2 linked regions of the Azospirillum brasilense genome follow. The protein of the gene in region 1 binds, or shares a complex with, the protein of each later gene. Links are inferred from orthologs where the notes say so. Each region holds a gene or a part of one and is shown on either strand. Other genes may lie near its edges.

What was found.
Region 2: the proteins of uvrA (region 1) and mfd are in contact, whole or in part, in a crystal structure (PDB 4DFC), measured with the Escherichia coli proteins. The link is inferred for Azospirillum brasilense from one-to-one orthologs.

What each region holds. Positions count from the first base shown.
Region 1 is NZ_CP032346.1:581,531-585,232, reverse strand. The notes cover bases 170-3,566. They hold uvrA (excinuclease ABC subunit UvrA), read right to left. Parts: upstream 3,223-3,566; coding sequence 370-3,222; downstream 170-369. Other genes in these bases: D3869_RS16740 (hypothetical protein), read right to left, coding at 170-254. Also shown: more of D3869_RS16740, read right to left, coding at 54-169. UniProt on the Escherichia coli protein: The UvrABC repair system catalyzes the recognition and processing of DNA lesions. UvrA is an ATPase and a DNA-binding protein. A damage recognition complex composed of 2 UvrA and 2 UvrB subunits scans DNA for abnormalities.
Region 2 is NZ_CP032345.1:376,431-380,923, forward strand. Bases 203-4,390 are described here. They hold mfd (transcription-repair coupling factor), read right to left. Parts: upstream 4,030-4,390; coding sequence 403-4,029; downstream 203-402. Other genes in these bases: D3869_RS33405 (ACT domain-containing protein), read right to left, coding at 203-398; D3869_RS02000 (succinate dehydrogenase assembly factor 2), read right to left, coding at 4,040-4,342. In the rest of the region: more of D3869_RS33405, read right to left, coding at 1-202; D3869_RS02005 (crotonase/enoyl-CoA hydratase family protein), read right to left, coding at 4,475-4,493. UniProt on the Escherichia coli protein: Couples transcription and DNA repair by recognizing RNA polymerase (RNAP) stalled at DNA lesions. Mediates ATP-dependent release of RNAP and its truncated transcript from the DNA, and recruitment of nucleotide excision repair machinery to the damaged site.

The sequences.
Region 1 (3,702 bases):
GGTCCCGCCTGTGCGGAACCGGCCGTTTCATTTGGGAGCGAAACGAAGAGTCCTTATTCGCTCTTGGTCGTCGTCGTGCGCTCGGTGGTGGTCGAGCCGCCGGTCGGCGGGGTGGTCAGGCTGGAATTGCCGTAGCCGGGCGAGGTGGTCGTGGTGGTGGTCGTGGTGCTGGTGGACTCGTCGGTCCCGCAGGCGCTGACCAGCAGGGCCGCGCCGAAGGCCAGCGCCACACCGGACATCATGGTCCTGGACATGCTCCGTCTCCATCCTGTTTGGCGAACGATGAAGAGGAAACGCCCCCGCGGCGGCTTTGTTTCCGGGACAAAAATCGGTCAAAAGAAAAGGGCCGGGGATGACCCCGGCCCTTCTTTACGCCCTCTTCCGGCTTTTCGGCTTCGCCTTCAGGTAGGGGGCCAGATACTGGCCGGTGTAACTCCGCTTGACCTTCACCACGTCTTCCGGGGTGCCCTCGGCGACGATCTCGCCGCCGCCGGTCCCGCCTTCGGGGCCGAGGTCGATGATCCAGTCGGCGGTCTTGATGACCTCCAGATTGTGCTCGATCACCAGCACCGTGTTGCCCTGGTCGACCAGCGCGTGGAGCACCTCCATCAGCTTCTCGACGTCGGCGAAATGCAGACCGGTGGTCGGTTCGTCGAGGATGTAGAGGGTGCGGCCGGTGGCGCGGCGGCTCAGTTCCTTGGACAGCTTCACCCGCTGCGCCTCGCCGCCCGACAGGGTCGTGGCGGGCTGGCCGATGTGGATGTAGCCGAGGCCCACCCGCTCCAAAGTCTCCAGCTTGTCGCGGATGCCGGGCACCGCCTTGAAGAACTCCTTGCCCTCCTCGACGGTCATGTCGAGCACGTCGGCGATGGTCTTGTCGCGGTAGGTGACCTCCAGCGTCTCGCGGTTGTAGCGCTTGCCGTGGCAGACGTCGCAGGTGACGTAGACGTCCGGGAGGAAGTGCATCTCGATCTTGATGACGCCGTCGCCCTGGCACGCCTCGCAGCGCCCGCCCTTCACGTTGAAGGAGAAGCGGCCGGGGCCGTAGCCGCGAGCCTTGGCCTCCGGCAGGCCGGCGAACCAGTCGCGGATCGGGGTGAAGGCGCCGGTGTAGGTCGCCGGGTTGGAGCGCGGGGTGCGGCCGATCGGCGACTGGTCGATGTCGATGACCTTGTCGAGATTCTCCAGCCCCAGCAGCTCGTCATGCTCCGCCGGATGCTCGCGGGCGCCCATCAGCTTGCGCGCCACCGCCTTGTAGAGCGTTTCGATGATCAGGGTGGACTTGCCGCCGCTCGACACGCCGGTCACACAGGTGAAGGTGCCCATCGGGATGCGCGCCGAGACGTTCTGAAGGTTGTTGGCGCGCGCGCCCTTCACCTCCAGGAACTGGCCCTTGTGGCCGGGGCGGCGCTGGTCCGGCACCGGCACGAAGCGGGTGCCGTTGAGGAACTGGGCGGTGACGCTGTCCGGATTGGCCTGGACCTCCGCCGGGGTGCCCTGGGCGATCACGGTGCCGCCGTGCTGGCCGGCGCCGGGGCCCATGTCCACCAGATAGTCGGCGGTGCGGATGGCGTCCTCGTCATGCTCGACCACGATCACGGTGTTGCCGAGGTCGCGCAGCCGCTTCAGAGTCGCCAGCAGCCGGTCGTTGTCGCGCTGGTGCAGGCCGATCGACGGCTCGTCGAGCACGTAGAGCACACCGGTCAGGCCCGACCCGATCTGCGAGGCGAGGCGGATGCGCTGGCTCTCGCCGCCGGACAGCGATCCCGAGCCGCGGCTGAGCGTCAGATATTCCAGCCCGACCGCGTTGAGGAAGCCCAGCCGCTCGTTGATCTCCTTGAGGATGCGGTAGGCGATCTCCTTGTCCTTCGGGCGCAGATGGTCGTTCAGCGTGCTGAACCACGTCGCCGCGTCGGCGATGGACATCTCCGCCGCCTGGGAGATGTGCTGGCCGTGCACCTTGACCGCCAGCGCTTCCGGCTTCAAGCGGGCGCCCTTGCAGGTCTCGCAGGGCTGGGAGGACTGGTACTTGGACAGCTCCTCCCGCATGTAGGCGCTTTCCGTCTCGCGGTAGCGGCGCTCCAGGTTGTTGACGATGCCCTCGAAGGCCTTGTTCGTCTGGTAGCTGCGCAGCCCGTCGTCGTAGGTCATCGTGATCGGCGCGCCGTCGGAACCGTAGAGGATGGTCTGGCGGACCTTCTCCGGCAGCGTCTCCCAGGGCGTGTCCATGGCGACGCCGAAATGCTTGGCGATGCTCTCCAGCGTCTGCACGTAATACTGCGAGGAGGAGCCGGCCCAGGGGGCGATGGCGCCCTTCTTCAGCGACAGCCGCTCGTCCGGGACGACCAGCATGGGGTCGAAGTAGATCTTGCTGCCCAGCCCGTCGCAGGCCGGGCAGGCGCCGAACGGGTTGTTGAAGGAGAACAGCCGCGGCTCGATCTCCGGGATCGTGAAGCCGGACACCGGGCAGGCGAATTTCTGCGAGAAGACGGTCTGCTCGTGCGTCTCGGCGTTCTCGACGAAGACGATGCCGTCGGCGAGGCCGAGCGCCGTCTCCAGCGAATCGGCCAGGCGGTTGCCAAGCCCCTCGCGGACGACGATGCGGTCGACCACCACGTCGATGTCGTGCTTCAGCTTCTTGTTGAGCGCCGGGACCTCGTCGATCTCGTGCATCGTGCCGTCGACGCGCACGCGCTGGAAGCCGCGCTTGCGGAGGTCCTGGATCTCCTTCTTGTACTCGCCCTTGCGGCCACGGATGAGCGGCGCCAGCAGCAGCAGGCGCGTGCCCTCTGGCATCGCCAGGATGCGGTCGACCATCTGGCTGACCGTCTGGCTTTCGATGGGCAGGCCGGTGGCCGGGGAGTAGGGGATGCCGACCCGCGCCCACAGCAGGCGCATGTAATCGTAGATCTCCGTCACCGTGCCGACGGTGGAGCGCGGATTCTTCGAGGTCGTCTTCTGCTCGATCGAGATGGCCGGCGACAGCCCCTCGATCGAGTCGACGTCCGGCTTCTGCATCAGTTCCAGGAACTGGCGCGCGTAGGCCGACAGGCTCTCGACGTAACGCCGCTGGCCTTCCGCGTAGATCGTGTCGAACGCCAGCGATGACTTGCCCGATCCCGACAAGCCGGTGATGACGATCAGCTCGTCCCGAGGCAGATCGACATCGACGTTCTTGAGGTTGTGCTCCCGCGCGCCGCGGACACTGATGTGCTTGTTCATGGAGTGTTCTTAGCCGAAACCGGAGGGGAAGGGAAGGCGCCAAAAAAAGCTCCGAAAGCCCGGACAGATATGTGCCACGCGCAGGCGTATTGCCACCGGCGCGCGTCCCTTTCCGGCCGCGTGGGACGCAGGGGCGGGATGCGGGAACGCCGGGGAGGGAGCGGAGAGGCGCCGGGGAGACGATGTTGGGGAGCCACCAAGGAATCGGTTGGCGGCACGGACTCTCTCTGCTATGTTTGTTCATGGAGTGTTCTCTTTCGTGCGGGCCGGGCGGGTTGATCCGGACGGAAGGGGCAAGACGCTCCGGCGGCGGCGGTTGACCCGTGCCCATCCCCCGTGCTTTGTGAAGCAAGGCGGGGCGGGCATGGACCGGACCACGGATCAAACCGGCCCTGCGAACAGACACCCCCGGTATCCGGACGCCCTTCCGCCGGGCGCCCGAACGGGTCGGATGGGATACCGGGAACCCGCGCTAGGAGA
Region 2 (4,493 bases), on another replicon or contig:
CTGGCCCGGTTCTCGAACCAGTCTTCCAGAAGCGCCACGGCGCGCCCGCGCTGCTCCTCCGTCAGGGTCAGGCGCGGCAGGACCGCCGCCAAGTGCCAGCGCACCTCCGCCTGCTCGATGGCCGCGGCGTCGGTCAGCAGCCGTTCCGCGAAGGCGTCCAGCGGACGGGCATCGCCGCGCGACACCCGCTCCAGCGCGTCGGCGGCGCGCATCCGCACCCCGGCGTCGCCGTCGAACAGGCAGGCGACCAGTTCCGGCAGCCGGGCGGGATCGGCGGCCACCGCCTCCGCCACCGTCGGAATGTCGCCGAAGGCCCGCCGGTCACCGCCAAGCGCCAGGGCCTTCGCCAGGCCCCCGTCCTTGGACCCGCTAACCTTGGGCCCATTATCCGTGCTCATCGCCTCAGCGCCGCCCGAAGGGACGCGAGGGGATGTTCCGCCCGAACTTCGATCCGGCCTTCAGCGCGCTGGGCCGCGGCGGCGGAGGGGGCGGCGGAGGCGGTGGCGCCTCGCCCTTCGGCACGGCGCCGCCACCGGCCATCTGGGCGAGATCGCTCATCAGCCGGTTGACGCCGCGCACCCGCTGGGCCTCGTCGGCCCATTCGCGGGTGTAGACCAGCTTGTGGTCGGGCCGCAGCTTCATCAGGCTCATCTGCTGGCTGATGTAGGTCAGCAGCTTGGCCGGCTCGGCGTAGCTGTTGTTGCGGAAGGTCAGCACGGCGCCCTTCGGCCCGGCGTCCACCCGCTCCACCCCCGCCTGACGGCAGAGCTGCTTGATGGTCACCACGTCGAGCAGGTTCTCCACCTCGCCCGGCAGCTTGCCGAAACGGTCGATCAGCTCCGCCGCGAAACCGTCGATCTCCGCCCGGTCCACCAGCTCGGCGATGCGACGGTAGAGCGACAGGCGCACCGTCAGGTCGGGAACATACTCCTCCGGGATCAGCACCGGGGTGCCGAGGTTGATCTGCGGGGTCCAGGGCTGGTCCTCCGCCCCGCTCGGCACCTGCCCGTCCATGTTGGCGCGGGCGTTGGCGACGGCTTCCTCCAGCATGTGCTGGTACAGCTCGACGCCGACCTCCTTGACGTGGCCCGACTGCTCCTCGCCCAGCAGGTTGCCGGCGCCGCGGATGTCCATGTCATGGCTGGCCAGCTGGAAGCCGGCGCCCAGGCTGTCCAGCGTCTCGATGACGTGCAGCCGCTGCTGCGCCGTGCCGGTCAGCGGCTTGTTCGGCGCGTAGGTGAGGTAGGCGTAGCCGCGCACCTTCGACCGGCCGACGCGCCCGCGGATCTGGTAGAGCTGGGCCAGACCGAACATGTCCGCCCGATGCACGATCAGCGTGTTGGCGTTGGGGATGTCGATGCCGCTCTCGATGATGTTGGTGGCGAGCAGCACCTCGAACTTGCCCTCGTCGAAGGCGGTCATCACCTCTTCCAGCTCGCTGGCCGGCATCTGGCCGTGGGCGGTGACGATCTTGACCTCGGGCACCAGTTCGCGCACCCGCTCGGCGACCTTGGGCAGGTCTTCGACGCGGGGGCAGACGTAGAAGGTCTGGCCGCCCCGGTAATGCTCGCGCAGGATGGCCTCGCGCACCACCACCGGGTCGTAGGGCAGCACGAAGGTGCGCACCGCCAGACGGTCCACCGGCGGGGTGGCGATCAGCGACAGCTCGCGCACGCCGGACAGCGCCATCTGGAGCGTGCGCGGGATTGGTGTGGCGGTCAGCGTCAGGACGTGCACGTCGGCGCGCAGCTCTTTCAGCCGCTCCTTCTGCTTCACGCCGAAATGCTGCTCCTCGTCGACGATGACCATGCCGAGCTGCTTGAACTGCACGCCCTTGCCGAGCAGCGCGTGGGTGCCGATCACGATGTCGGCGGTGCCCTCCGTCAACTCCTGCTTGACCTTGGTCTGCTCCTTGGCGGTGACCATGCGGGAGAGCTGGACGATGCGCAGCGGCAGCCCGGCGAAGCGGGTGGTGAAGGTCTTGAAATGCTGGCGCGCCAGCAGCGTGGTCGGCACCACCACGGCGACCTGCTGGCCGCTCATGGCGACGAGGAAGGCGGCGCGCAGCGCCACCTCCGTCTTGCCGAAACCGACGTCGCCGCAGACCAGCCGGTCCATGGGACGGCCCGAGCCGAGATCGGTGAAGACCTCCTCGATGGCCTTCAGCTGGTCGTCGGTCTCCGGATAGGGGAAGCGGGCGGCGAACTCCTGATAGACGCCCTCCGGCGTGTAGACCGGGTCGGCCTTCTTCAGCATGCGCTCGGCGGCGATCTTCAGCAGCGCCTCGGCCATGTCCTTCAGGCGCTTCTTGACGCGGGCCTTGCGGCCCTGCCAGCCGGCCCCGCCCAGCTTGTCGAGCTGCGCGTGCGCGTCCTCAGACCCGTAGCGGGTCAGCACCTCGATGTTCTCGACGGGGACGTAGAGCTTGTCGCCGCCCTCGTAGACCAGCCGCAGGCAGTCGTGGGGGGCGCCCGACACCTCCAGCGTCTCCAGCCCGTCGTAGCGCCCGATGCCGTGGTCCATGTGCACCACGAGGTCGCCGGAGGCCAGCGCCGTGTATTCGGCGATGAAGTTGGCGGCCTTGCGCTTCTTCTTCGCCGCCGGGCGGACGAGGCGGTCGCCGAGGATGTCCTGCTCGGTGATGACGGCCATGTCAGCGGAGGTGAAGCCGTGCTCCATTCCCAGCACGATCATGCCGATGATGTTGCGGTCGAAGCGGCGGACGTCCTCGATGCTCTCCGCCGGCTCGAGCCCCGGAATGCCGTGGTCGCCCAGCACCGTCATCAGACGGTCACGGGAACCCGCGGAATAGCCGGCCACCAGCACGCGCCGCCCGTCGGCCCGCAGGGCGCGGATGTGGTCCTTCACCGCCTCGAAGACGTTGACGTCGGGCCGCGCCCGCTCCTCGGCGAAGTCGTGGCCGCGGCGCCCACCGGCGTCCAGCGTGCCCTTGATGCCCGGCGGCGTGCCGAAGGGCTGGAGCTGCGCCACGGCGTGGGCGGCGAACAGGTCGTCCCAGGCCTGGGCGTCGAGGAACATCATGCCGACCGGCACCGGCTTGTAGACCGGCGAGCCCGTCCGCTTCTCGATGACGATCATGCTCTCGCGAGAGGCGTGGAAGTCCACCACCTGGGCGATGCGCGAATCGCGCGCCTCCGTCGCCTGATGGTCCAGCGAGAGGATGGCCTTGGGCATGTAGGCCAGCAGCGATTCCATCGTCTCGTGGAACAGCGGCAGCCAGTGTTCCATGCCGCCGTACTTGCGCCCGGCGCTGATCGCCTCGTAGAGCGGATCGTCGTCGGTGACCGCGCCGAACAGCTCCCGATAGCCGGAGCGGAAGCGGGCGATGCCGGCCTCGTCGAGGAAGACCTCCGACATCGGCTTAAGGTCGACGCCGTCGCGCTTGTCGGTGGTGCGCTGCGACATGGGGTCGAAGCTGCGCACGGCCTCCAACTCGTCGCCGAACAGGTCGAGGCGCAGCGGCTCGTCGGTGCCCGGCGGGAACAGGTCTATGATGCCGCCGCGCACGGCGAACTCGCCCGGCTCGCGCACCGTCTGGGCGCGGGTGTAGCCGTTGCCGGCCAGATAGCGTTGCAGCTTCTCCAGATCGATCCGGTCGCGCAAGCGTGCCGAGAACACCGCGTCGCGGAAGGCGGCGCGGGGCGGCACCTTCTGCACCATGGCATTGACGGTGGTCAGCACGACCAGCGGCGGCGCGTCCGCCTTGCGCGCCAGAAGGCGGGTCAGCGTGTCGATGCGCTTCGCCACGATGCCGCCGTTGGGCGACACCCGGTCGTAGGGCAGGCAGTCCCAGGCCGGGAACACCTGAACCTCCAGCGCCGGCGCGAAGAAGGCCAGCGCCTCCGCCAGCTGGGCGGCGCGGGTGTCGTCGAGCGCGACGTGGAGGAGTCCGGCGCTCCCCGCCCGCTTGGCGAGGTCGGCGAGGACGCGGGCGTCATGACCGGCGGGGGCGCCGCCGACCAGAAGGCGGCCGGAGCGTCCCGGCTGCAACTGTTCGAAGCTGGGCAAGGATCGGGCCTCAGGACCCCTGACGGGGCGTGTAGCGGAACTTGGTCAACAGCTGCATGACGTCGGTGTCATGCTCGGCGGGCAGCGGCTCGCGCCCGGCGTACCAGTTGTAGAGGTCGGGGTCGCTGAGTTCGAGCAGCGCCTCGTAACGGTCGAGCTGCGCGTGGTCGAAGTCCGGGACATGGGCGTCGGCGAAGCTGCCGATCAGCAGGTCCATCTCGCGCATGCCGCGGTGCCACGACCGGAAGCGCAGCCGCTTGCGCCGGTTTTCCAGGGATTCGCCGCTCTCGGACAGGGTGTTCTCGTCGCTCATGCCATCCACGCCAAAAAGCCCCGGCCCCGGAAGATAGGGGGCGGAGCGGTCCACATCCACCCCCGCATCCTGCACACCGGCACGCCCCCGCGCAAACCGAAATGCCGGACGGTCCCCCGGAAGGAGCTTGATTCAACGCGCCAGCCACGCC